3 regions of the Xenorhabdus griffiniae genome follow, and region 2 is predicted to be linked to each of the others. Evidence: predicted binding sites of a transcription regulator. Region 2 holds the regulator's gene; each other region holds the start of a gene.
What was found. Region 2 encodes LexA, which represses DNA repair genes until DNA is damaged. Its sites were predicted from a motif close to TNCTGTATGTACATACAGNA; they were not measured.

Region 1 (8,498 bases), 2.0 Mb from region 2:
TGGATTATGGCATGCTATGTTGCAATGGGGACGTCGCCACGGTGCCACATATGTTCATTTGGAGACAGATGTGGGAAAAAATGCCAACTTCTTTTGGCAATCTCATGAGCTTTCAAGCCACCAAGTAGATGGACGCATACACTACAATGGCCCCATCCCCCCCTTAAAGATACTATGGATCAGACATGGGAAAATTATCCCGCTTGACCAGTTAGATTACTGCCCTGAAGATGATGTGATTGCCCTTGATGCCTCTTCAATCAAACAAGCTGGAGAAATTGGTAGACGAATATTAGGGAAACTTCCGTGGCAAAATATTTATACCTCATCTCAACGCCGGGCACTTGAAACTGCCAAAGCACTCAGCTCGGCATATCAGTCTTGTTCAATACAAGTAACTGATGCACTTTGTGAATTCTTTCCAGAAGAGCTTATTGGCATGAAACTGGCAGATATTCCGCATCGCTATGGTGAAGATTATGCTTATCGGTTACTGCATACTCCCCTTGATTCCCCTTTCAAAGATTCAGAACAGGTAACAAACGCGGCTGATAGGATCCATCGTTTTATGATGCAAATTGGCGATGAGCTTTCAATGTCTTCTATGCGGATTATTATTTCCCATCAAAATTTGCACAATATTTTCTTAGCTCATTTAATGACAGATGATCTCAATCTTTCTGGACGATTGCATCTTAATAACCTCCATGGCAGTACGTTTTTATATTGTCCTTATACTAAACAATTTGATATAGAAAATGTAAATATACCAATCTAACTTCAAGATGCGTGTGATTTCTCCCCGCGAAGCGGGGAGAAATCAGGTTTCATGTTGTAAATTACGACTTGAAGTTTAATGCATATATTCCTTTATGAGAGAGCAATATGTTAAAAAATATTCCATATATTATTTTTGACGCAGAGCCATTCTGTTTTGGCCCAATATCCACCACGTTAAATGTGGTGGAGAAATTAAAGCGCCGAAATAAATTAACACCGGATACTAAATTTATTTTATTAGGTACACTGACTTCTTCTCAATTAGGTCAAAAATCCGGCTTATTTGATGAAATTTATGAATGTGATACCACTTCGGCGACAGAACTTTCACGCTATTCTGAGCTTATTTCTGGTGCCAGTTTGTATATCATTAATACTAACCTTAACTCGATTGATTTCGTTTCAACGTTTAATACACCAATTATCTATATTGATACGCTATTTTGGATGTGGAATAATCTTCATGTTGATCTGCACAAAACTGAAAAGACATTTATTCAAGACTTTCATGGAATAGAACGCAATATTGAAAGATTCCATGATAAGCTTGGTAATTATCAAGTTATCCCCCCTATTCTTCACAATTCTCTGCAACGATGCATGATGGATGACCATCCTCCAGAAGGTATATTAATTACTCTTGGTGGCATTGATACAGTCTACGCCGATACAACCGATTTTTATTATCATTTCCTCAACGAGTTGTTGTCTATTCCCCAACTACAAAATGAAAACAACATTACTATTGCAGGTGGAGGCAAAACTATCGTAAATCTGGCAGAAATATTTGCCAAAACACATCCTCATATTCATATTGGCTGTTTCTCAAGGCATGATTTTCTGCAAAAATTACACCGTGCCCGTAAGGTATTAGCCAATCCGGGCCTGACAACATTTTATGAATGTGTCACTCTTCATAAAGACGTTTTTTTCTTACCACCGCAAAACTATAGTCAACAATTACAATTAGATGTATATCTCCAAAATTATTATAGTCATGAATACGGTTTCTTATGGCAACCGGAATATGGTTATCCTGATATACCCCCATATCTGCCAGAGAAAGAGGGGTTAGCATTAATTAAAAAATGCAATGAATTATTTATTAATAATCCTATAGAAAGAAAACGTGCCATCAATAAGATAAGTCAATTTCTTAAAAAAGAAGAAAACAACACTATTTCTTGTCATACTATTTCTCCAAACAACTCAGATGATATCATCGCTGATTACATTGAAAATAGAATATCCAATCAAAAATTGTAATAGAGAACCATGCTTTAGGTATAACACAATAATGAAAACATCATTTATCCCAATAATAATTTTTATGTTTGCATAAAGAAATAAATTATTATCATTTATTCATACTATATTAAAGCTTATTTCCATAAGAGGCGTACCTATGTCCATAATATTTTCTGATATTAAAGTATTTGTTGGTGGCCCTATCCAACACGCATTGAAATTCAGGGTACTAGACAATAACTTACAAGTTCACATTAAATCTGCTATTCACCATCTGGAGTCACTTGGTGCAGACGTTTTTTCAGCCCATCGTACAGAACAATTTGGCGGAACAACACACTTATTTACGCCAGAGGAAGTTTCCCAGCGGGACCGCCAATGGATGGAACAATGTGACATTTTTGTTGCCATTTTACCCGTTTGCCCCCAACAGAAACAGTTAATGAGAACAGATGGTACCCATATTGAATTGGGTTGGGCTTCCGCCTTAAGACGTCCAATCATCTTAGTCACCGAAAAACCCTTTGATAATTCGGCCAGCCATCTATTAAAAGGTTTGTCTGCTATTGCTCAAGTTCATCATATTTCCCTGAATGATTTTGTATATGATCCGGCTATATTAAGCCATACGATTCAATCTATTCTGGAAAAGGAAATTACCCCAAAATCTTCAGCCGTCGCATGAAACCAAGATATATACCAATCTCACTTCAAAATGCGTGTGATAGCTCCCCGCGAAGCGGGGAGATATCGGGCTTCATAGCGTGTTGTAAATTGCAACTTGAAGTTTGAGGGGCTAACGCCCCTATCCACTCATTATGGATGATTATCTGAATTATAGTGAAGCAGCTCGCTGTGCCAGCTAATTAATTCATCACGTAATTTTTCTGGTAATACCGCAACATGGCAGCCTTCTATTGCACCTGCTAATGCAAGCAACAAACTGATATTTGTTTTTTTTCGGTTCTGCTGGAGTTTAAGGTAAGTCGCTTTTGCCCCTAATATTCTTAATTCTTCGACTTTAGAAATACCTACTTTCCATAACTGCCTCTCTAAAACGATCCCTAAATTAGGGAGATCTTTAAGTCTAAGCGGTATTTTTTGTCTATTAATCATTTCTTTCATTGTGTATTGGTAGGCTAAATTTACATATTCAAATAATTTTGTTTGATCCTGCCAAATTGATTCATTAACACGGTAATACCGCAATGTTACAGGTATTCCTCTTTTTGAATAAATAAATTTTTCCATTCCCTTGGCTTTAAATAATATCTCAGCGTGACTATTTCCTCGTAAATAAAGCTCTCCATCAGAACTGATGGCAAATAAAACATCATCAATTAATAACCCAATACCGCCAAATTGAGATTTCTTCTTAAGTTTTCCCAGTGAAGATACACCATGTTGCAATTGAACAAAACGAGCTCCAGATAAAAACATTTTTATCACTCCATGAATCACATTCCAAAGTAATGTTTAATCATGCCTTCTATTAATAAAATAGATAACCAGAACAATTAATTAAAACCATACGCAATCTATTTTCAACTGCCAATCGTTAAGCCCGAAAAATCCTAATTTCTGTAAATTTTTGCGAAGCGCTTTGAAAAAAAGAGGCTTGCTTTTAATCAAATAGCGTTATACTGTATAAATATACAGTTTATTGTGGCGAGGAACATTATGAACACCCGATCAGCATGGAGATCTCTCACTGAGAAAAAAACAGCAGCAGCCAGCACAACAGTGAACGAACATAAAACAGACAAAAAAATGGTTGGGATGACCATGAAAAGCGTGTCTTTTGCACAACCACATCAATACACCTCACACACGATAAAGGGCATAGTCAGTGAACTGGTTTACAATGAACACCAGCCAGTCATTAATCACATTCTTCTTCCTTTATTGCACCAGTCAGGAAAGGAAAATCGTTGGTTACTTTGGCTAAATCCTAATAAGAAGTTAAGCCGCCAATGGTTAATAGATACCGGACTTCCCTTAAATAAAGTTGTCCAGCTAAACCAAATCCGTCCTGTTGCTTCAATTAGTGCCATGGAAAAAGCGTTGGCAAGCGGCAATTATAGTATTGTATTAGGTTGGTTACCGGAATTATCAGAATATCAATTAAATACGCTACAAATAGCCGCACAAAGGGGTATTACTCTCGGTTTTATTATGCGACCACAAAAATTATCACATCCGTTTATGGCACAAGCGAATAAGCTACAAATTTACTCATACTATTATCATTGACTTAAATTAGGATTAATCTCAATATTTTTTACGAAAAATAAGCTACTCATTGACAATGATTATTGTTTGTAATGAAAATCAATATATTAATACGGTAAGCATTGTAAATATTCGTCAAAAAAACTTATGTTTTGTCAGTCGTTAATTAAATTTTTTGTGTCATGAGTCACAGTGTACTTGTAACTTTTTAACTTCGTTGTAGACTTTACACAGTTTAGGGCATTGTGCTTACCGCTCTTATATTTCAGAACACATCTTCTGATTAAAGCATGGTAACCTAACAGAACATTTTAACCAGTGGCTAACAATAAGGCTTTTAAAGCCAATTGCCTATTTGGATGATAACGAGGCGTAAAATGAAAAAGACAGCTATCGCAGTGGCAGTAGCAGCTTTCGCAACTGTTGCTCAAGCAGCTCCAAAGGACAACACTTGGTATACCGGCGCTAAGCTGGGTTGGTCTCAATACCATGACGTAAATTTCTACGGTAATGGTTATGATAACCGAATTGGCAATGGTTCTCCCCATAAAAACCAGTTAGGTGCGGGTGCTTATGTCGGCTATCAAGCAACCCCATACTTGGGCTTTGAATTAGGTTACGATTGGTTAGGGCGCATCGCTTATAAAGGTAGCACTGATAATGGTGCTTTCCGTGCCCAGGGCATTCAACTGACGACTAAACTGAGCTACCCAGTGCTGGACAATCTGGATATTTATACCCGCCTTGGTGGTATGTTATGGCGTGCAGATTCCTCAGCGACCTACAATTCCAATGCATTAGCTGGAACCGGTCCAAAAGATCAACGTAGACTGAAAAACGATGACAAAGGTGTTTCTCCTCTGGCCGCGATTGGTGTCGAATACGCATTGACCAAAAATCTGGCAACCCGTCTGGACTATCAGTGGGTTAACAACATCGGTGATGCTACTACCGTTGGTGCCCGCCCAGATAACGGCCTGCTGAGTGTGGGTGTTTCCTACCGTTTCGGACAAGATGAAGCTGCGCCAGTCGTTACCCCAGCCGCACCTCCAGTTGTGCCAGCACCAGCGCCTGTCGTTGAAAGCAAGAGCTTTACCCTGCGCTCTGATGTTCTGTTCAATTTCAACAAATCAACACTGAAAGCAGAAGGTCAGCACGAACTGGACAACCTTTATAACCACCTGGCTAAAATCGATCCAACCCAGGGCAAGGTTCTGGTAGTCGGTCACACTGACCGTATCGGCAGCCAAAATTACAACCTGCCACTGTCTCAGAAACGTGCTCAGTCTGTGGTAAATTATCTGGTTGCTAAAGGTATCCCGGCAGATAGTATCCAGGCAGAAGGCCGCGGTAAAGAAAACCCTGTCACTGGCTCTACCTGTGACAAAATTAAAGTTCGTTCTAAACTTATCGACTGCCTGGCTCCAGATCGTCGCGTAGTCATCAACATTCAGGGCACTACTGAAGTTGTGACTCAGCCAAAAGCGGCTCAATAATGCTATTCTAATCAAGTTATTAAAAAACCCCATTTTTAATGGGGTTTTTTATCGGTAGACTTATTTCCCTAATATTGCTTCCAGATCTTGCTTTAAACTCGACATTTGGTGAGTATACTTTTCCCGATATTCAGCATCTTCCAATAGCTGTATGATTGTTTCTGACAGGGTATTGCCACGACGTCGGGATAGTGCTGAAAGCCGCTGCCAAACACGAAAATCCAGATCAATAGATTTCTTACGCGAGTGTTGGTGTTCAGCATTAAAATGACGTTTACGCCGTGCCCGAATCGTTTGTTTCATTCGGTTGGACAAATCCGGATTCATATGCAGAGCAATCCATTTCAGTACCTTGACTGGCTCACGTTCTAAATTCATCAATTCATTGATCGCATCTTGCGCAGCACTTTTTTCAATGTATTTAGTAATCGGCTCACCTTCACGGTGTTTTTTTGCTAAATAAGCCCATTTCCAGCCACATTCCAGATTTTCCAATTGTTGATATTTCATTTCATCTCTCAGTGACAGCGTAACTTAGATCAAGCATAGCAACTATTTCTTTAAATTGCCTATACCAATCTAACTTCAAGATGCGTGTGATTTCTTCCCGCGAAGCGGGAAAAAATCGGGTTTCATAGCGTGTTGTAAATTGCAACTTGAAGTTTAATGTGTATATAACAACAGAGAATATTGACATAGTTTACAAGCAATGAAAGCACTGGCTCAAATGTCGTTTATTACAAAATTCTGGCATGTTGGTTCATTGTCTAATCTTGTATAATAAACGTTTCCCTTTTCACTATATGATGTAGCTATCACTTTGACGAATATAAAACTAGACTGGCAGGCATTACAGCCAAACAATGCGCCTTATCAGGCACTCTTTAATTCTATCGCTGAATTGATCCCCATCACAGTGGATGTGGTTCAACCCAGGTTGCATAGTGGGTTATCCCTTTTCTGTCAAGCCTCCCTGCGTCAACCTTTTATGCTGCTGAAAGCAGAAGAGAGTGATGTTTATCTGTCTCTTTTATCCAATACTGTTTCTTCTTTGCTGCCGGAAAGCCGTGCCAATATCGGTGGTTATTACCAGATAGAGCATCAAACCATCACTTGGCACGCTTCCGGGGAAGGGATTTTTGCACCAACTGAACGCGTGGCTTACCGCGAATGGATTGAACCAGAGCAATTATTTGGCAATGTCTATACACACCAAGGAATACTTCAACTGCAACCAGGCCTTATCCATCAAGTCAATGGTGGTATTTTGATTTTGCCTCTGCGCACCCTGCTTTCTCAGCCATTGATGTGGGTTCGTCTCAAGCAGATGATTATTCAGCGCCGTTTTGACTGGCTGTCACATGATGAAAATCGTTCCCTGCCATTGCCGATACCGTCCATGGAATTGGATCTGCGTCTGATTTTAGTTGGTGACAGGCTCAGTCTTGAAGAGTTACAGGCCATTGAACCTGAACTCGCAAGCAGCGCATTGTATGGCGAATTTGAACTGGATATGCCCTTCCATGCAGAAGATGACCTGACAAGATGGTGCCAGTACGTTAATGGCATCATTCAGCAACAAAACTTGCCGCCATTAAGTAGCGATGCCTGGCCTGAGTTGATTAAACTTGCTACCCGTTACACAGAAGATCAATTCCGGTTACCTCTGGATCTTCAATGGATACAGCAAAAATTGGCAGCCGCAGCCAATTATCAGCAGGAAAAGCAGATCTCCAAACATTCTCTGCAACAAGCGGAAGATAATCGCATCTGGCGTCATAGTTATTTGGCTGAACGCAGCATAGATGAAATGCTAAAAGGCCAGATCTTGATTCACACGCAAGGTTCAGTTATCGGCCAAATCAATGGGTTATCCGTACTCGAGTATCCTGGCCATCCTGATCCAATAGGTGAACCTTCCCGTATCAGTTGTGTTGCCCATTTAGGGGATGGAGAATTTACCGATGTAGAACGCAAGGTTGAATTAGGCGGCAATATTCATGCAAAGGGTATGATGATCATGCAGGCTTATTTAATTTCTGAATTGAAATTAGAGCAACCACAACCGTTCTCCGCTTCGATTGTATTTGAACAATCCTATGGTGAAGTAGACGGAGACAGTGCTTCACTCGCCGAATTATGTGCTCTCATCAGCGCGTTGTCACAACAACCTATCGATCAACAAATTGCCGTTACTGGTGCTGTCGATCAATTTGGTTATGTCCAACCTATTGGTGGCGTCAATGAAAAAATTGAGGGTTTCTTCCGTATATGTCACTACCGAGGGCTAACCGGTCATCAGGGTGTCATTATTCCAACCGCAAATGTTCAACATTTGTGCTTAAATCAAGATGTTATTGATGCGGTAAAGAATGAGCAATTTCATATTTGGGCAGTCGAGCATGTTTCTGAAACGATATCATTGTTGACGGGTATTCCGTATTATGATCCACAAAAAGAACACTTGTTAGCTATAATACGTGAACGCATTACACAAGCTAATATTCAAGAACGACCTCGGCTTCCTTGGTTTCTCCGCTGGCTAGATTGACTCCATTGTTATCTGATCGGAGTTGTTGGGCGTACAAGTGTACGCTATTCTCTAGCCCTACATGATTATAAGGCTATCTGAGAATATGTTTAAAAAACAAGAGTCCTACACGAAAGAAGAACTTCAAGCCTCTGGGCAAGGTAAATTGTTTGGTGAAAATGGGCCACCGCTGCCTTCTGGTAATATGCTGA
Region 2 (8,498 bases):
AGAAACCACTTTATTTTTGGTTGCCTCCAAGACGTTTACCACGCAAGAAACGATGACCAATGCACATTCTGCCCGCCATTGGTTCCTGCAAGGTGCTGTTGATGAAACGTATATTGCGAAACATTTTGCGGCATTATCCACCAATGAACAAGAAGTGAGAAAATTCGGTATCGATCCCCAAAACATGTTTGAGTTCTGGGATTGGGTAGGGGGACGCTATTCGCTTTGGTCTGCAATTGGTTTATCTATTGCGCTTTCCATTGGTTATGAAAATTTCGAACAGCTGCTAAGTGGCGCTCATGCTATGGATAAACACTTTGAGCAAACGGCCTTCGAGCAGAACATTCCTGTTTTGCTGGCGCTGATCGGTATCTGGTACAACAATTTCTTTGGGGCGGAAACTGAAGCGATTCTGCCTTACGACCAATACCTGCACCGTTTTGCTGCCTATTTCCAACAAGGCAATATGGAATCAAATGGTAAGTATGTCGATCGTAATGGCAATCCGGTGAATTACCAGACAGGGCCGATTATCTGGGGCGAGCCTGGCACTAATGGTCAACATGCGTTCTATCAGCTTATCCACCAGGGAACTAAATTGATCCCGTGTGATTTTATTGCTCCAGCAATCAGCCATAATCCCGTGAGCGATCACCACAGTAAACTGCTCTCTAACTTCTTTGCACAAACTGAAGCGTTGGCATTTGGTAAAACACAGGCTCAGGTGGAAGCTGAATTTGCGCAAGCAGGAAAAAATGCTGAAGACGTGGCGAATGTTGTGCCATTCAAAGTGTTTGAAGGTAACCGTCCGACCAACTCTATTTTATTACGTGAAATTACCCCATTCAGTTTGGGCGCATTGATTGCTATGTATGAACATAAGATCTTTGTTCAAGGCGCCATTCTGAATATCTTCTCATTTGATCAATGGGGCGTAGAATTGGGCAAGCAATTGGCGAACCGTATCTTGCCTGAGCTGCACGATGCAGAAGCTGTAACTAGCCATGACAGCTCTACAAATGGCCTGATTAACCAATTCAAAGCATGGCGTTAATCTGAACTACCTATTATCTATACGTATTAAACTTCAAGTTGCAATTTACGACACTATGAAACCTGATTTTTCCCCGCGAAGCGGGGAGAAATCACACGCATCTTGAAGTTAGATTGGGATAATCTCTTATCACCTTAATAACAGTTATTAAGGTGAGTTTTTTTGTGAATTACATAATTTGTTATCAACTTTTAATTTTATTGGTCTGCAACATGATATCCTCACTCCCCATTCGTTGTGCTGTCGGGGAAATTGCTATTCTCCGCAATGGGAAAATAACATGGTAGATGACACAATATTAACTTCACCCTCCATTTACTGGTTATCGCCAGATGAGACTGACCACATTCCTGAATCTGTTTTCGATTGGCTGATGGAAGCCGGCTCAATGACACGTCGTTTTGAACAATATTGTCAGAATGTATCGGTGATGCCTTTTCAGGAAGGTTTTATCACTCCGGAAGCGTTAAATAATGAAAGTAAGCACTTACCTATAAGTGAAAAATACTGGTTACGTGAAACTGTTTTGTATGGGGATAACATCCCGTGGCTTTTAGGGCGTACAATTATTCCAGTGGAAACACTCACAGGCCCAGATAAAAAATTGGTTGATATCGGAACTGTGCCACTTGGACGTTATCTTTTTAGTGGTAATAATTTAACGCGGGATTATATTCAAATAGGTCGGCAGGGGGATCGCTGGGCACGCCGTTCCTTGTTGAGGCTGTCAGGCAAGCCACTGTTGCTCACAGAGACTTTTTTACCGAATTCACCTGTATATAAATAGAATTAAGATCAACAGAACTAAAGGGGAGAAATAGATTGAAGGTTAGTATGACGCGAGATAAATGGCGTGCTTATTGCCGTTTAATGCGTATTGATAAACCTATTGGCGCATTATTACTATTATGGCCAACCTATTGGGCATTGTGGATCGCCGCAAAAGGCATACCAGATTGGCACATAGGGTTAATATTTACTCTTGGTGTGTTTTTCATGCGTGCTGCGGGATGTTGCATTAATGACTTCGCAGACAGAAAATTTGATGGGTATGTAGAACGGACAAAATCTCGTCCTCTTCCCAGTGGCGATATTACCGAAAAAGAAAGCAAAATCTTGTTTGCCACACTGGTACTCATTTCTTTCGCACTGGTTTTAACACTGAATAAAATGACGATTGCATTGTCGGTCGTTGGTCTGGCATTGGCGTGTGTTTACCCTTTTGTCAAACGCGTTAGTCACTTGCCACAAGTTGTGTTAGGTGCGGCTTACGGCTGGTCAATTCCGATGGCCTTTGCCGCAGTTAGTGAATCCTTACCCTTGGAATGCTGGCTGTTATTTTTAGCCAATATCATTTGGTCTGTAATTTACGATACGCAGTATGCCATGGTTGATCGTGACGATGACCTGAAAATCGGCGTGAAATCGACCGCCGTACTTTTCGGACGCTTTGATAAACTGATCATTGGCATTCTGCAATTCATCATGCTGGGCATTTTGGTCTTCGTTGGCGGGATGGTGAATCTGGGCGGGATCTATTATTGGACGGTATTGCTGGTAACAGCATTATTCATTTATCAGCAAAAATTGATCACAAATCGGGAAAGGTCTGCCTGTTTTCACGCTTTTATGAACAATAACTACGTTGGTTTAGTTCTGTTCCTCGGCATCTTTTTTAGCTATGTCTAATAGGGTGTAGCGTTTAGATAACGGGCGGATTACCGCCCGTTATCTTCTGACCAGCGTGGTGTCGTTATTGCTGATCTTGTGTTACCTGTACAGGTTCATTTTGTTCTGGTGGCATACTGACACTTTCAATCGTCAAACGAATTTCAGGTGACATCAGCTCACTCAATACATGATAGAGTTCTTGAGCACTGGTGGTAATCATATCGCCGCTGTCTTGAATATAACCTTCTTCACGCAACGTATTGACTGAACAGGCAAAAACAGCCTTGTCAAAGAACTCCGGCGCATTGATGCCATGCAGCACTGACAGACGTTGTGCCAGCATCCGGCTCTCTTTTTCCAGTACACCACGGCTAATTTCAGGTGTGGCATTCAACAAAGAGAGCGTAATGGCATAACGTTGCAGCGTTTCCCTGATGCCGGCTGCCAGCAATTGCAGCGGGCGAATACGCGCAGGATTTAGCACCAGCATTCCTTGCTCTTTGTTGCAGATAAGGCATTGGCGTGCCAGCTCATCAATCAAGGTATTGACAACCTCCGGAAGCGTTTCCTTGCTGTAACGCATGAAAAGTTCCTGCTTGATCAGCGGATAAATCAGCGCTACTTGTCTGAGCAATTCACTACGGCTAATGCGGCGGTGATGCATAATAATACTGGTGATCAGGGAAGGCAGGATCAATAAGTGCTGGATATTATTACGATAATAAGTCATCAATACCGCGCTTTCACGTGGCAGGATAATAATATCTCCCAGACTATCTTTCTCGACCTCAAACTTATCCATCATAAGAGCGTGATCTAGCAACTCTTCTGCGGTTTGGTTTGGCACCGTGATATCGTCAGTGTAAGGCACATTACGCAATAATTGCAGATAGCAATCCAACTGCTCAATAAGCTGTTCACGGGTCAGCGCTCGCTGGCGTGATGACAATAACGCCGTAGTGCATAAATTAATAGCATTGGCAGCGGCAGCATTATTGATATTGACCATAATATTGTCAGCCAGTTTACTGACTGTTGGTGTCAGCCATGTTGGACGCTGAGATTCGATTGGATCAATGGAGTCACGCCACTCAGGTACATGCTGATTCAGGTATTGTGTCAACGGGATCGGTTCACCAAAATTCACGTAACCTTGTCCCAGATTACGTAATTTGCGCAACCCGCGCACCATCTGGAAAAAGCCTTCTTTTTCCTTGGTTGCACCGCGCAGCTCTTTGGCATACGTTGCCACTTCCATCACATGCTCATAACCGATGTAGATCGGTACAATCGTGATGGGACGAGATTCCCCTCGTAGCATGGCTTGCAAGGTCATGGAGAGCGTCCCTGTTTTGGGATCAAGCAAACGACCAGTACGGGAACGTCCTCCTTCGACAAAGTATTCAACTGAATAACCACGGGTAAACAACTCGCCGAGATATTCACGAAAGAGGGTTGAATAGAGCTTATTACCTTTAAACGTACGGCGGATAAAGAACGCACCGAGACGACGGAATATCGGACCGGCAGGCCAGAAATTCAGGTTAATGCCCGCAGCAATGTGTGGTGGAACTAGCCCTTGGTGATAGAGCACATAAGAGAGCAAAAGGTAGTCCATATGGCTGCGGTGGCATGGAACATAAACCAGTTCATGGCCATCCTGCGCCAACTGGCGAACTCGTTCGGCGTTATGAACATTAATGCCTTGATACAAACGGTTCCAGGTCCAGCTTAAAACCCGATCAGTCAAGCGTACGGTTTCATAGGAGAAATTTGCGGCAATCTCTTCCAACATATTGATGGCATTCTGTTTTGCCTTTTCGGGAGAGATTTTCTTGCTACGGGCTTCATCAGCAATCGCTTTTTCTATTGCTTTTGAGGTCAATAACTTGTTGAACAGATCCTGTCTGGCAGGTAAACGAGGCCCAACGGCCGCAAGACGTTGGCGGGAATAGTGCATCCGAGCTACACGGGCGAGTTTATTGGCGATGATATTATCTGTACCATGCTCATCGGCCATATGACGTAAAGACACCGGTGTGGAGAAACGGACAAAACTATCCCGTCCAAGCCATAAGATGGCAAAAAACTTCTGCACGCCATTTAGCAAGCGTAATTGTGGCGTGGTATGTCCTTCTTGCCCTTCGCGTCCCGGGGAACGACCAAACATGACGGAAACAGGCACCATCTGAATATCCAGATCAGGATTATTGTGGTGCAAGTCCAGATAGGAGTGAAAAATTCTCACAGATTCATGTTTTGGTGCATAACAACGGAACACACGTGGACCGTTATCGATAAAGACACAGCTGGGAAGCTGTGTATCACTAATTTCCAAAGGATTCAACGGATCAGGCAGATCTTGCGCCAGACATTGTTGACGCAGAGTCAATAAGTCTGTTTTTGAGTGATACGGCAGTATATACAAAATAGGCCGAGTCGTATCAAGACGCAGCTCCGCAATAGGATCCGTAGGGATTAATTTACTTTTTACTAATAATTTTAGTGGTAAATTCAATAACTTATAATATATTTTACGCCAACCTGACATAACTGCTTTAAGCCTCTTGTTAGCAACGCATCGCAAGGATACCAGAAACAGATTTTGAGATCTGTGGAAATAAGACAATAATAAGAGCTAAAAGTTATATAACCATATAATCATTAAGTTCATTAAAGAAAATTTTTATGGCAAATCAATCAACAGGTTTAAGCCGTATCATTAAAGCGGCTGGGTATTCGATGAAAGGAATCAGGGCTGCATGGCAAAATGAAGCGGCATTTCGGCAGGAGGCAATTGCGGCCATACTTGCGATCATCGTTGCATTTTCTTTAGATTTTAGCTTGCATGAGAGACTCTTCCTGATTGGCTCTGTTATGCTGGTGGTCATTGTCGAAATCCTCAATAGTGCCATAGAAGCAGTCGTCGATCGTATCGGTAGTGAATATCATGAATTATCAGGTCGAGCGAAAGATATGGGATCGGCGGCGGTATTGCTCACCCTGCTTTTGGCGTTGTTTATTTGGGGAATGATCTTCTGGTCGCATTTTATGCATTGATGGCGCGTATCTTTTCATCAAATACGTTATTTAGCTGCTTTTACATGCTGACAGGTTCCCAATTCGACTTTACCTGTATATACTCACAGTCTGACTGTATAAACAAACAGGGGGCGAAATGAAAGCATTAACTGCCAGGCAGCAGCAAGTTTATGACTTGGTGCGTGACCATATTTCGCAAACGGGTATGCCACCAACACGTGCTGAAATTGCAGCGCGACTTGGTTTTCGTTCACCTAACGCAGCAGAAGAGCATTTAAAGGCACTTGCGCGTAAAGGGGTGATAGAGATTATCTCTGGTGCATCCAGAGGTATCCGTTTGCTGCTTGAAGAAGCTGAAGGGGCAGGATTGCCGCTGATCGGTCGTGTTGCTGCTGGGGAACCACTGCTGGCGCAGGAACACATCGAAAGCCATTATAAGGTTGATCCTGAATTATTCAAACCAAGCGCTGATTTTCTGTTACGTGTCAGTGGCATGTCCATGAAAGACATTGGGATTATGGACGGAGATTTACTGGCTGTGCATAAAACACAGGATGTTCATAATGGGCAAGTCATTGTAGCGCGTATTGAAGATGAAGTCACAGTAAAACGCTTCAAACAAACAGGAAACAAAATTGAACTGATTGCTGAAAATCCGGAATTTAAACCTATTGTTGTTGATTTGAGCGAGCAGAATTTCACTATTGAAGGATTGGCCGTCGGCGTTATTCGTAGCGGGGACTGGTTCTGATTGTAAAGGCGGATAATTGCAGTTGCCATTCTGGGGCGGTCATTTTTCCTAGAACCCGTTAAACTTAAGTTCAACGGGAGCTTGAAAAATATATGATTATATCAGTTATGACCGCCTCATTGCCCAATTTGGCTGCAAATGTTTTTTCTTATTTCTTTTTATTTTCTTCAACCGAATGATTGTGCTGACATATATCGCGCTCCGTGCAGGATTCAATCTCATGGCAGGAAGAACATAGGCCATGAACTTCTATCACGCTATTTCGTAAATGAAACCCCGTACCTTGCGCTAACTGTTGAATCGCTGATTCAATATTCTTTGCATCCTTTTCGGTCACAGAGCCACAAAATTCACAGATAAACATTGCCGAAGTATGGCATGGTTCTTCAAAATGATGGCAAAGCACATAGCTGTTTGTGGATTCTATCTTGTGAATAAAACCTTGTTCCAGCAGAAACTCTAATCCACGATAAACTGTTGGAGGCTTGGCTTGTGGCTCGACTTCACGCAATAAATCCAGCAAATCATAAGCGCTTATCGCGCCAGGCTGTTCAGTAATCAAACGAAGAATCTCAAGGCGTTGAGGTGTCAAACGAACTCCTCTTGACAGGCAGATTGTTTCAGCCTGTGCCAGTAACTTTTTTTGATTGATAGTTTTCATTACACCTCTCACACCTACCCGATGCTAATGACTTTAATGTTATCATGTTTTTTAACCTGAGAGTGGGATCTAGATGATGTTCGGTTCTCGTCTGATATGTAACATAGCGGTGAAGAAGAGGGGTTAACTTGTCATGATGAGATACTTGAAAATAAAGTTAATCCGTGGATAAGAACAATAAAATGGGCTAAAAAACGGAGAAAATAAAACTGAAAATATTGGATAATATCTGAGGATTTAAATTAATTTATCTGGATAATTATATTGAAAATTAAAATTATATACCAATCTAACTGCAATATGCGTGTAATTTATTCCCGCGAAGCGGGGGAATCAGGTTCCATATCGTGTTGTAAATTGCAACTTGAAGTTTAATGCGTATAAATACATCTTACTTAATTCATGGACTAAAAATGAAAGAATTATTGCAAAACCACCCGAATAATAGAAGATTTCCTGTGAATGGTTTTAGGATAATCAAAAATATCCTCAAGGAAAGAAAAGGCGTGGCATTTCTCAAGCCTATTCAGGTAATTGGCTTAAGTGCTCTTTGGATTGCAACACTTTTTTTAGGGGTATTATCGGTCGGCATAACGATACTGATCTTTGATGCTAATAACGTACCTTCAAAGGGATATATACTTTGGGCTAGCATGATTGGCTTGAGCTTACTTGGTATATATCTCTCCACTTATACTTTCCAACGTATCAAAAATCTCCCTATTACCGAACAAAAACGTTATTACTTACAGGCAAAGTATTCTGTTTTACCGGAAGAAAAGCGTCAGGCATTGCGTTTGCATATCGTTAACTGTTATTACGAGGGTTTTTGGACAGAAACATTAGAACATTACCCTTTAAAAAGCCGAGTTTCTCACGATAATTACCAATACCGTATCTTGCCCTTATCTGATGCAGAGCCTCATCAGTCCCAAGTCTACGCAGATTGGGGAATACTTAATGAAAAAGATTATTGGAAAGTAGTGCATGATTTATGGGCAGGAATACACTCAGAACGCTTTGCAGTTGATGCGGTTTTTACTGATGGCGAAATGTTTAAAATACTTGGCAGTTTAATTGAAGAGCCAGAAGAATATGTACAACAATGTTCTCGCTCAATTAATGGACGCCCGCCCGCTTTACTTTGGGGATTCGATCTCTGGCGCGCGATTGTTTTGAGCCGAAATTGTTTTGCAGCGGGCTATATTAGTGAAGAAACGGCGTGGAAAAATATACTAAAAACAGCTGATTATGTTTATGAAATTTTTGGCAGCTTCGATGAATTCTATACGAATTATCGGTTAGGTAATGCCTATTGG
Region 3 (8,498 bases), 2.1 Mb from region 2:
AAAGTCATATTGGCGTGGTTCACCCCAACGACTCACTTCCAGGTTATCACTGTCATCTTTTCCGTCAGGAGAAGAATCATCAGGAATGTTCGGCATACTTAATGCGATACTACGGATCTCAGCTTGTAAAGTGTCCAGTTCAGCTTTTGCTGAATCCAATTTTTCTCCCAATTGATTCACTTCCTGACGCAGTGGTTCAATATCTTCACCACGCGCTTTCGCTGCACCAATAGCCTTCGATCGGGAATTACGTTCTGCTTGCAGGGTTTCAGTTTCAACTTGTAAAACTTTGCGGCGCTCTTCTAATTTGCGCAGCATCTCCACATCAAGGGTATAACCCCTGCGAGCCAGTTTTTCGGCGACTGCGTCTAGCTCATTACGCAGTATATTTGGATCGAGCATGCTAGTCCTGTGCTTGTTGTTATTGAAAAATGGTTATTGAAAAATTGTCAAAAACTACAGCTTTTCGCTGTAATTTAGCATTGTTGGATATAAACCAATCTAACTTCAAGATGCGTGTGATGCCTCCCTGCAAAGCAGGGAGGCATCAAATTTCATATCGTGTTGTAAATTGCAACTTGAAGTTTAATGCGTATAAACCTTACCGTATCAGGAAAATTAACGATAGCGTTTTATTGGGCTATTTTGATCCTGTTCCAGAAGCCAGTTTAACTTTTCACCTATCTTACCTTCCAGCCCTCTGGCACTCGGGTAATAATAACGTGTTTGTTGCATTTCTGGTGGAAAATAGACTTCACCGGCGGCATATGCATTCGCTTCATCATGGGCATAGCGATACTCGTCACCAAACCCAATTTCCTTCATCAGCTTAGTCGGGGCATTACGCAAATGAGCAGGAACATCATAATCTGGTTTGTTTTGCGCATCCGCCATAGCTGCCTTGAATGCGGTATAAACAGCATTACTTTTCGGTGCACAAGCAAGATAAACAATTGCCTGTGCGATCGCTCTTTCGCCTTCAGCCGCTCCTACACGCGTAAAACAATCCCATGCAGCAATAGCGATCTGCATTGCACGTGGATCAGCATTACCCACATCTTCAGAAGCGATAGCCAATAACCGACGGGCAACATAAAGGGGATCACCGCCTGCGGTAATAATTCGGGCGTACCAATAAAGCGCTGCATCAGGTGCTGAACCACGGATTGATTTATGCAAAGCAGAAATTAAATCGTAATATCGGTCACCTTTATTATCAAACCTGGCACTCCTTTCCCCGCTCACTTCTTTCAGTAATTCCGGCGTCAAAACCCGCTGCCCTTGCGCATTGGTTTCTGCCATGTCCGCCATCATTTCCAGCAAATTCAGTGAACGGCGTGCGTCTCCCGCCACAAGCTCTGCTATCATTTGGCGAGTATTATCTGGTAATACAATATGTTGCCCGCCAACGCCACGCTCAGTATCATTAATGGCCTGAATAAGCACTTGTTCAATTTCTGCCGTCGAAAGTGATTTCAATAAATAGACACGAGCCCGTGACAACAAAGCTGAATTTAATTCGAAGGAAGGATTTTCAGTGGTTGCACCAATAAATGTGATAGTACCGTCTTCAATATGTGGTAAAAACGCATCCTGCTGACTTTTATTAAATCGATGAACTTCATCAACAAATAAAATCGTTCTGCGCCCTGCGTTGCGATTTTGTCGTGCTCTTTCTATGGATTCACGAATTTCTTTTATGCCAGAAGTGACTGCCGAAATACGTTCAATATCAGCTTGTGCGTAATAACCAATAATTTCAGCCAGTGTTGTTTTTCCTGTTCCGGGCGGTCCCCATAAAATCATAGAATGAAGATGACCTGCCTGGATTGCGCGCGGCAAAGGTTTTCCTTCTGCCAGTAAGTGTTGCTGGCCGATATACTGATCTAATGTGACTGGCCGCATTCTTGCGGCCAGTGGCTGAAATTCATTTTGTGAAAAATCGAGAGAAAGAGTGTTCACTTAAACCTCACTGGCGTTGATCATCCAGCGTGACACCTTCCGGTACGGTGAATTTGAATTTTTCCGCACCCACGTTGACATTTTGCTGCCCTTTCAATTGGTAAGCACTTTTTTGCCCATCCTGTTCAACAGCAGTAAATTTTTGGATTGTTCCATCCGGTGTCACGGTAATTGAAAAATGTTTTAAATTGCCATTGGCATTACGAGGCGTCAGCTCAAAGCTATTACCGTTTTGCATAACCTTGTACTGTTTCCAGTCAGCAGGATCATTACGCGCAATCAGCATAAATGGCGTATTTCCCGTTGCTTCTTTTAACCAGTTCGCTGTCACCTGTTCAACAAAAGGATTATAAAACCACAGTGTCTTACCGTCAGAAACCAAAACACTCTCATCAGGTGACGTCATATGCCAGTTAAACAAATTAGGGCGTTTGATCCAAAGCTCCCCTTCCCCTTTTTGGATCGTTGAACCCTCATTGCTAGTCACTGTTTGAGTAAAACTGGCATGAAAACTATTCACTTTTCCCAAACGCCCTTGCAGATCCTGCGTCGCATCAGCCCAAGCAGAACCTATGCTCACACCCATCATCAGACAACCAATCAACATCAGTTTTTTCATGTGCGAGATACCTTCAATTCGTTTTATTATCAGCCATCAATTGCCGATACGGTTTACATTTCACAGCGATAATTAATGTTCATGGGGCGGAGGTGCCAAAACTTCACGATTGCCATTATGCCCAGGAGCACTCACTATCTGTTGTGCTTCCATTTGTTCGACAATCCGGGCTGCGCGGTTATATCCAATCCGAAATTGACGTTGCACGCCCGAAATAGAGACACGACGCTTTTCGACCACAAATTCAACCGCTTGATCAAACAGGGGATCGAGCTCTTCATCGCTATCAAAGCCCATACTGCCTTCATTCTCTTCTCCCCCTTTGACAATGCTGTCTATATATTGAGGGCGGCCACGAGCTTTCCAGTCATTCACAACTTCATGCACTTCTTGATCGCGCACAAATGCTCCATGAACACGTACAGGAATGGAAGAGTTTGGTGCCAAATAAAGCATGTCCCCCATACCAAGCAATGATTCTGCACCACCTTGATCAAGAATGGTACGGGAATCTATTTTACTGGATACTGTAAATGCAATGCGTGTCGGAATATTGGCCTTAATCAGTCCGGTGATAATATCAACAGAAGGACGCTGAGTTGCCAATACTAAGTGGATACCTGCCGCCCGTGCTTTCTGAGCCAAACGTGCAATTAATTCTTCCACCTTTTTCCCAACCGTCATCATTAAATCAGCAAATTCATCAACCATAACAACGATATAAGGCTCTTTTTTCAGCATAGGATGCGTTACATCCATACTGTCACCTGGTTTCCAGAACGGATCAGGGATCGGTCGCCCCATATTTTCGGCTTGCTTAATCTTGTCGTTATAGCCCGCAATGTTGCGCACTCCTAAAGCTGACATCAGCTTATAACGTCGCTCCATTTCATTTACGCACCAACGCAATGCATTGGCTGCATCTTTCATATCAGTGACAACTTCGGTCAATAAATGTGGAATGCCCTCGTAAACCGATAACTCAAGCATTTTCGGATCAATCATAATAAAGCGAACATCCTCTGGTTTCGCTTTATACAGAATACTGAGGATCATCGCATTGACCCCTACCGATTTACCCGAACCTGTCGTTCCTGCTACCAGTAAGTGAGGCATCTTACCCAAGTCAGCCACAACTGGCTGTCCTGCAATGTCTTTTCCTAAGACGATAGTTAACGGTGAAGGGTTATCACGGAATTTCTCACAGTCCAAAACTTCCCGCAGATAAACTGTTTGGCGTTTTTTATTGGGTAATTCCAAACCAACATAAGGTCTGCCCGGAATAACTTCCACAATACGAACCGCTACCGCTGAAAGTGAACGAGCAAGATCACGTGCTAAGTTAGAAATACGCGAAGCTTTGACCCCAGGCGCTAAATCTAATTCAAATCGTGTAATGACAGGCCCTGGAGAGAATCCAACAACATCCGCTTTAACGCGATAATCATTCAAACGCGCTTCAATTAGACGCGAGGTTTGCTCAAGCGCAAACATATCAACCGGTTCTTCTTCCGCCGGTGGTTCGGCCAAAAGATCCAAAGAAGGCATCGGCGTCGTTGGTTTTGGCAATGGCTGATCATTGCGTATCAAAAATGGATGGAACAAGCTATCTTGCTGCGGTTGCTGCGGTTGCTGCGGTTGCTGCGGTTGCTGCGGTTGCTGCGGTTGCTGCGGTTGCTGCGGTTGCTGCGGTTGCTGCGGTTGCTGCGGTTGCTGCGGTTGCTGCGGTTGCTGCGGTTGCTGCGGTTGCTGCGGTTGCTGCGGTTGCTGCGGTTGCTGCGGTTGCTGCGGTTGCTGCGGTTGCTGCGGTTGCTGCGGTTGCTGCGGTTGCTGCGGTTGCTGCGGTTGCTGCGGTTGCTGCGCAAAAATATGCTGATCTCTCGATTCATGAGAATCAAGAGGAGTCGCTATATTTTTTTCCTGAACTTGTTGATTCAGTGGCTCTGTTGGCATAAATACAAATTCAGCAGGCTCAGGTTGATTTAGTTGGTAACGTTCACGTTGCTGTTGCTCAAATGCTATCCGCAACGCTTCTTCCTGCGCTTTTTGTTCATCGATTATGGGCTGTTCGTTTACTATTTGTTCGTCTATGGTCTGCTTATCTACGCTATTTTTTGTAGGCTCATCAGCTACCACTGGTTGCTTATGTATCAGCGTACTTGCTTCACGAGACTCTGACTCTCTGTTTCCTTCCTCAAAATCAGCACCATAGCGCTCACGTTGCTGCTTGAGGAATTGCTGACGCAACATGTCTTGCTGTTGGGCATCCATTCGCTGTTCATTAGCTTCTGCAACCTGCTCATTCTGCCTCTCTTTTTCTTTCCGTTGCATGTGCTCTGCCAAACGGTGAGAAGGCACTTTAATACCATACAATTCGCGACGGGTTGGGATCCTTACAGGATTAGGGCGTGGCATTTCAGGCCCAATACCTTGTTTAATCTGTGGATTTTTCGTCACAACCGCAGAGGTCGCGATATCCGTTGCCGCATCTTTTAAATTGACATTATCCTTTGCAGGAAGAGTAAACGTATCTGTTACATTATCATCTTGTAAATGCGTATTCGTGCCAGCAGAACTGTTTGTGGATAGATTTGAAATAGCCTGAGAAAAGTCATCGGATTGTGGATTTGTATCTGATTGGTCATCATCTGGCAATTCAAAAGAATAGTGAACAGGTTCTTGTTCCTGAAGTTGATCCAATGCTGGCGAGGTTGATGCAGGCTGTAACGCTGAATCTGTATCAGCTAATTCGGCTAACGTTGGAGCTGTCAGTAATACATCATCTTCATCTAGCGTTTCAGTAGATATAACCATTTCATGTTTATCTGCCTGCTCCGCATGTTTTTGTTCACTGGCTGAGCGTTCGGAAGCTAACGTATTTTCTAAATCATTTTCATCATATTCAGCATTATTGCGACCACGATTGACGACAAAACTCAGCGAATCCAGAATCACTGCACCAATTTTTTCTGCAATCGTAAGCCATGACCATCCGGTAAACAATGTGAACCCAACGCCCCACATACCAAGCAGAGCCAAAGTTGCTCCCAGGATGTTAAACCAAGGCAGAATCGCATTGCCGAACAAATTGCCAATGACGCCACCAGCAGCAAAATCATTTAAATCATCAATATTGAGAGCAGCCAAACCACATGATGTCAGTATCAGGGCCAAAGCACCAATGACACGTAATGCAAGTGTGAAGAAATCAATGTACTCTTGCCTATCTTTCTGACGGAAAGCATTCCAACAACCTAACAACATAAACGGCGGGACTGCATAGGCAAGAATACCAAATGCCGAGAATAGCGTGTCAGATAACCAAGCACCAACACTGCCACCCCAATTGTGGACGGGTTCATGCCATGATGTCTGTGACCAACTGGGATCAGATGGATTAAAGCTGATAAGCACTACCATCAAGTACACAGCACAGATAGCAATAACCAACAGAACGGCTTCCAGAAGCCGGCGGCCACTGCTTATCTTCTTTAACTTAACACGTTTGTCTTCTGTATATTCCTGGTTCAAGAAAGGCTCTCCAGGTTTTTCTGTTGATTAAACGGAACAACGCTGAGGGGAGCTCAGCGTTGAAACTGTATGCATAAACAGGAGTGTACCTAAGTTTTTCCTGTTTTGCATCTGTACATTTTAGATGAAAGCTTAACGAGTCTTAATCACTAAACGATTACTCTGCTTCACTTCTTCCATTACAACATAAGTACGGGTGTCATTAACACCAGGAAGACGTAACAGAGTTTCTCCGAGCAATTTACGATATGCAGACATATCTGGCACGCGTGTTTTCAGCAAGTAGTCAAAATCACCAGAAACTAAATGACATTCTTGGATTTCTTCTAGTTTCTGAACAGCAGTATTGAATTGTTCAAATACATCTGCTGCACCGCGGTTCAGCGTAATTTCAACAAATACCAGCAATGATGCATCCAAATAATGAGGATTCAGCAAAGCCGTATAGCCAGAGATAAAACCCTGACGCTCTAAACGACGCACACGCTCCAGGCAAGGGGTTGGTGACAAACCAACTCTCTTGGATAATTCCACGTTAGAAATACGGCCATCTTTTTGCAACTCGTTAAGGATATTACGATCTATACGATCAAGATCTTTTCCTGGACGCTTTTTATTATCTATCATCTTATTGCTCTCTCTTTAATATTCCTACACCTAAAACATTTTCCCTATCTCTTTCAACCAGTTGAGCTGGAAAAGATGTCTTCAAAGGTTAACGCTTAATCTGTAACCAAGGTTTAAGGACTACTACAACTCTAGAAACAATCTTCCAGAATACAATTTCCCAGACCATTATCTCCCAGAATTCGATTAATTATCCCTTTTGCTTTCCAAGTTGCTGCTATGTTAGCTGTGCTCACTCACCCCAATCACTCAGTTACTCATATATCAGCCACTCATCACTTATATTAGTTTCTATGCGCTTGAGGTTTTGTTCCCTTGCCGCCGCACTACAACTTGAAATCCATTAGGAATACGACACGATTACCAGAACTTTGTCTCTCAGAAACATCATTTCCCAGAACACTATCTCTCAAGATACTAGCTCCTAAAACACTAGGTTTTTCAGAAACAGCTTAACGGCAATTTTTATATTCTATGAGAAAATCACCCACACTAGTTTGTCTATTTTATAGAAACAATTGATTAGCAAGAGAGATAATTATCTCTTACACAGATGTTTTCGCAAATGCACAGCCGATTGTCAAAGTAAATGAACAAAAATCAGAACAACCTACCAAATAAATTTTCAGTAAATCGTTTCGATAGCTTGTTTTATGTCTCATATGTATAAATGGCGTTCAATTCAGAAAGTTAAACAATCATTTCTTACAATACGATTACATCATAGTTACTATCTATCGGTAAAATCGTTAATAACATGAATATTTTATCTGATAATCGCTTTTTTTAACTTATTATTTCTCCTACAATCCCCCAAATCTGCAATATGCGATAATGGAAATGAGGTATTCATGAGCACAGCCAAACACAGTAAACTTATCATTCTTGGCTCAGGTCCTGCTGGTTATACCGCTGCTGTGTATGCAGCCCGCGCTAACCTAAATCCCGTCCTCATTACTGGGGTTGAAAAAGGCGGCCAATTGACCACCACGACTGAGGTTGAAAACTGGCCCGGCGATCCTGAAGGGCTGACTGGCCCTGGCTTGATGGAGCGCATGTTCCAACACGCCGAAAAATTTCAAACAGAAATTATTTCTGATCATATTCAGAAAGTTGATTTCTCAAATAGACCATTCCGCTTATTTGGTGATGATCAAGAATATACCTGCGATGCTTTAATCATCGCGACAGGTGCTTCAGCCCGTTATCTCGGATTGCCTTCGGAAGAAGCTTTCAAAGGCCGTGGTGTATCAGCTTGTGCAACATGTGATGGATTTTTCTATCGCAAACAAAAGGTTGCCGTAGTCGGTGGAGGCAATACTGCCGTTGAAGAAGCACTGTATTTGGCAAACATTGCCTCTGAAGTACATTTGATTCACCGCCGTGATACTTTCCGTTCAGAGAAAATCCTGATTGACCGTATGATGGAAAAAGTGAAGAACGGCAACATTATTCTGCATACTGATCGTACGTTGGATGAAGTTCTGGGTGATGATATGGGTGTGACAGGCATCCGCATTCGTGATACGAAAAGTGATAATACCGAAGAACTGGATGTTACCGGCGTTTTCATTGCCATCGGCCATAGTCCAAACACGGGTATCTTTGACGGTCAACTGGAACTGGAAAACGGCTATATCAAAGTCCAATCTGGCTTGCATGGTAATGCCACCCAGACTTCTATTCCAGGTATCTTTGCCGCTGGAGATGTTATGGATCATGTGTATCGCCAGGCCATCACCTCAGCAGGTACAGGCTG

Region 1: a site for LexA is predicted at 3,670-3,689, ahead of sulA (SOS-induced cell division inhibitor SulA). Genes of this name have one in related genera too.
Region 3: a site for LexA is predicted at 6,176-6,195, ahead of WDV75_RS07945 (DNA translocase FtsK 4TM domain-containing protein). Genes of this name have one in related genera too.

The regions. Positions count from the first base shown of each region.
Region 1 covers NZ_CP147737.1:1,839,184-1,847,681, reverse strand. The annotation lists gene WDV75_RS08200 (GNAT family N-acetyltransferase) at 1-778, shown strand, start outside; gene WDV75_RS08195 (hypothetical protein) at 886-2,046, shown strand; gene WDV75_RS08190 (nucleoside 2-deoxyribosyltransferase) at 2,186-2,713, shown strand; gene WDV75_RS08185 (TfoX/Sxy family DNA transformation protein) at 2,845-3,468, opposite strand; gene sulA (SOS-induced cell division inhibitor SulA) at 3,709-4,281, shown strand; gene ompA (porin OmpA) at 4,638-5,756, shown strand; gene matP (macrodomain Ter protein MatP) at 5,817-6,266, opposite strand; gene WDV75_RS08165 (Lon protease family protein) at 6,577-8,307, shown strand; gene fabA (bifunctional 3-hydroxydecanoyl-ACP dehydratase/trans-2-decenoyl-ACP isomerase) at 8,393-8,498, shown strand, end outside.
Region 2 covers NZ_CP147737.1:3,830,016-3,838,513, reverse strand. The annotation lists gene pgi (glucose-6-phosphate isomerase) at 1-1,054, shown strand, start outside; gene ubiC (chorismate lyase) at 1,335-1,841, shown strand; gene ubiA (4-hydroxybenzoate octaprenyltransferase) at 1,889-2,743, shown strand; gene plsB (glycerol-3-phosphate 1-O-acyltransferase PlsB) at 2,808-5,276, opposite strand; gene WDV75_RS17145 (diacylglycerol kinase) at 5,414-5,785, shown strand; gene lexA (transcriptional repressor LexA) at 5,904-6,518, shown strand; gene zur (zinc uptake transcriptional repressor Zur) at 6,667-7,179, opposite strand; gene WDV75_RS17130 (DUF1266 domain-containing protein) at 7,593-8,498, shown strand, end outside.
Region 3 covers NZ_CP147737.1:1,773,649-1,782,146, reverse strand. The annotation lists gene serS (serine--tRNA ligase) at 1-402, opposite strand, end outside; gene WDV75_RS07955 (replication-associated recombination protein A) at 619-1,962, opposite strand; gene lolA (outer membrane lipoprotein chaperone LolA) at 1,970-2,581, opposite strand; gene WDV75_RS07945 (DNA translocase FtsK 4TM domain-containing protein) at 2,654-6,001, opposite strand; gene lrp (leucine-responsive transcriptional regulator Lrp) at 6,245-6,739, opposite strand; gene trxB (thioredoxin-disulfide reductase) at 7,591-8,498, shown strand, end outside.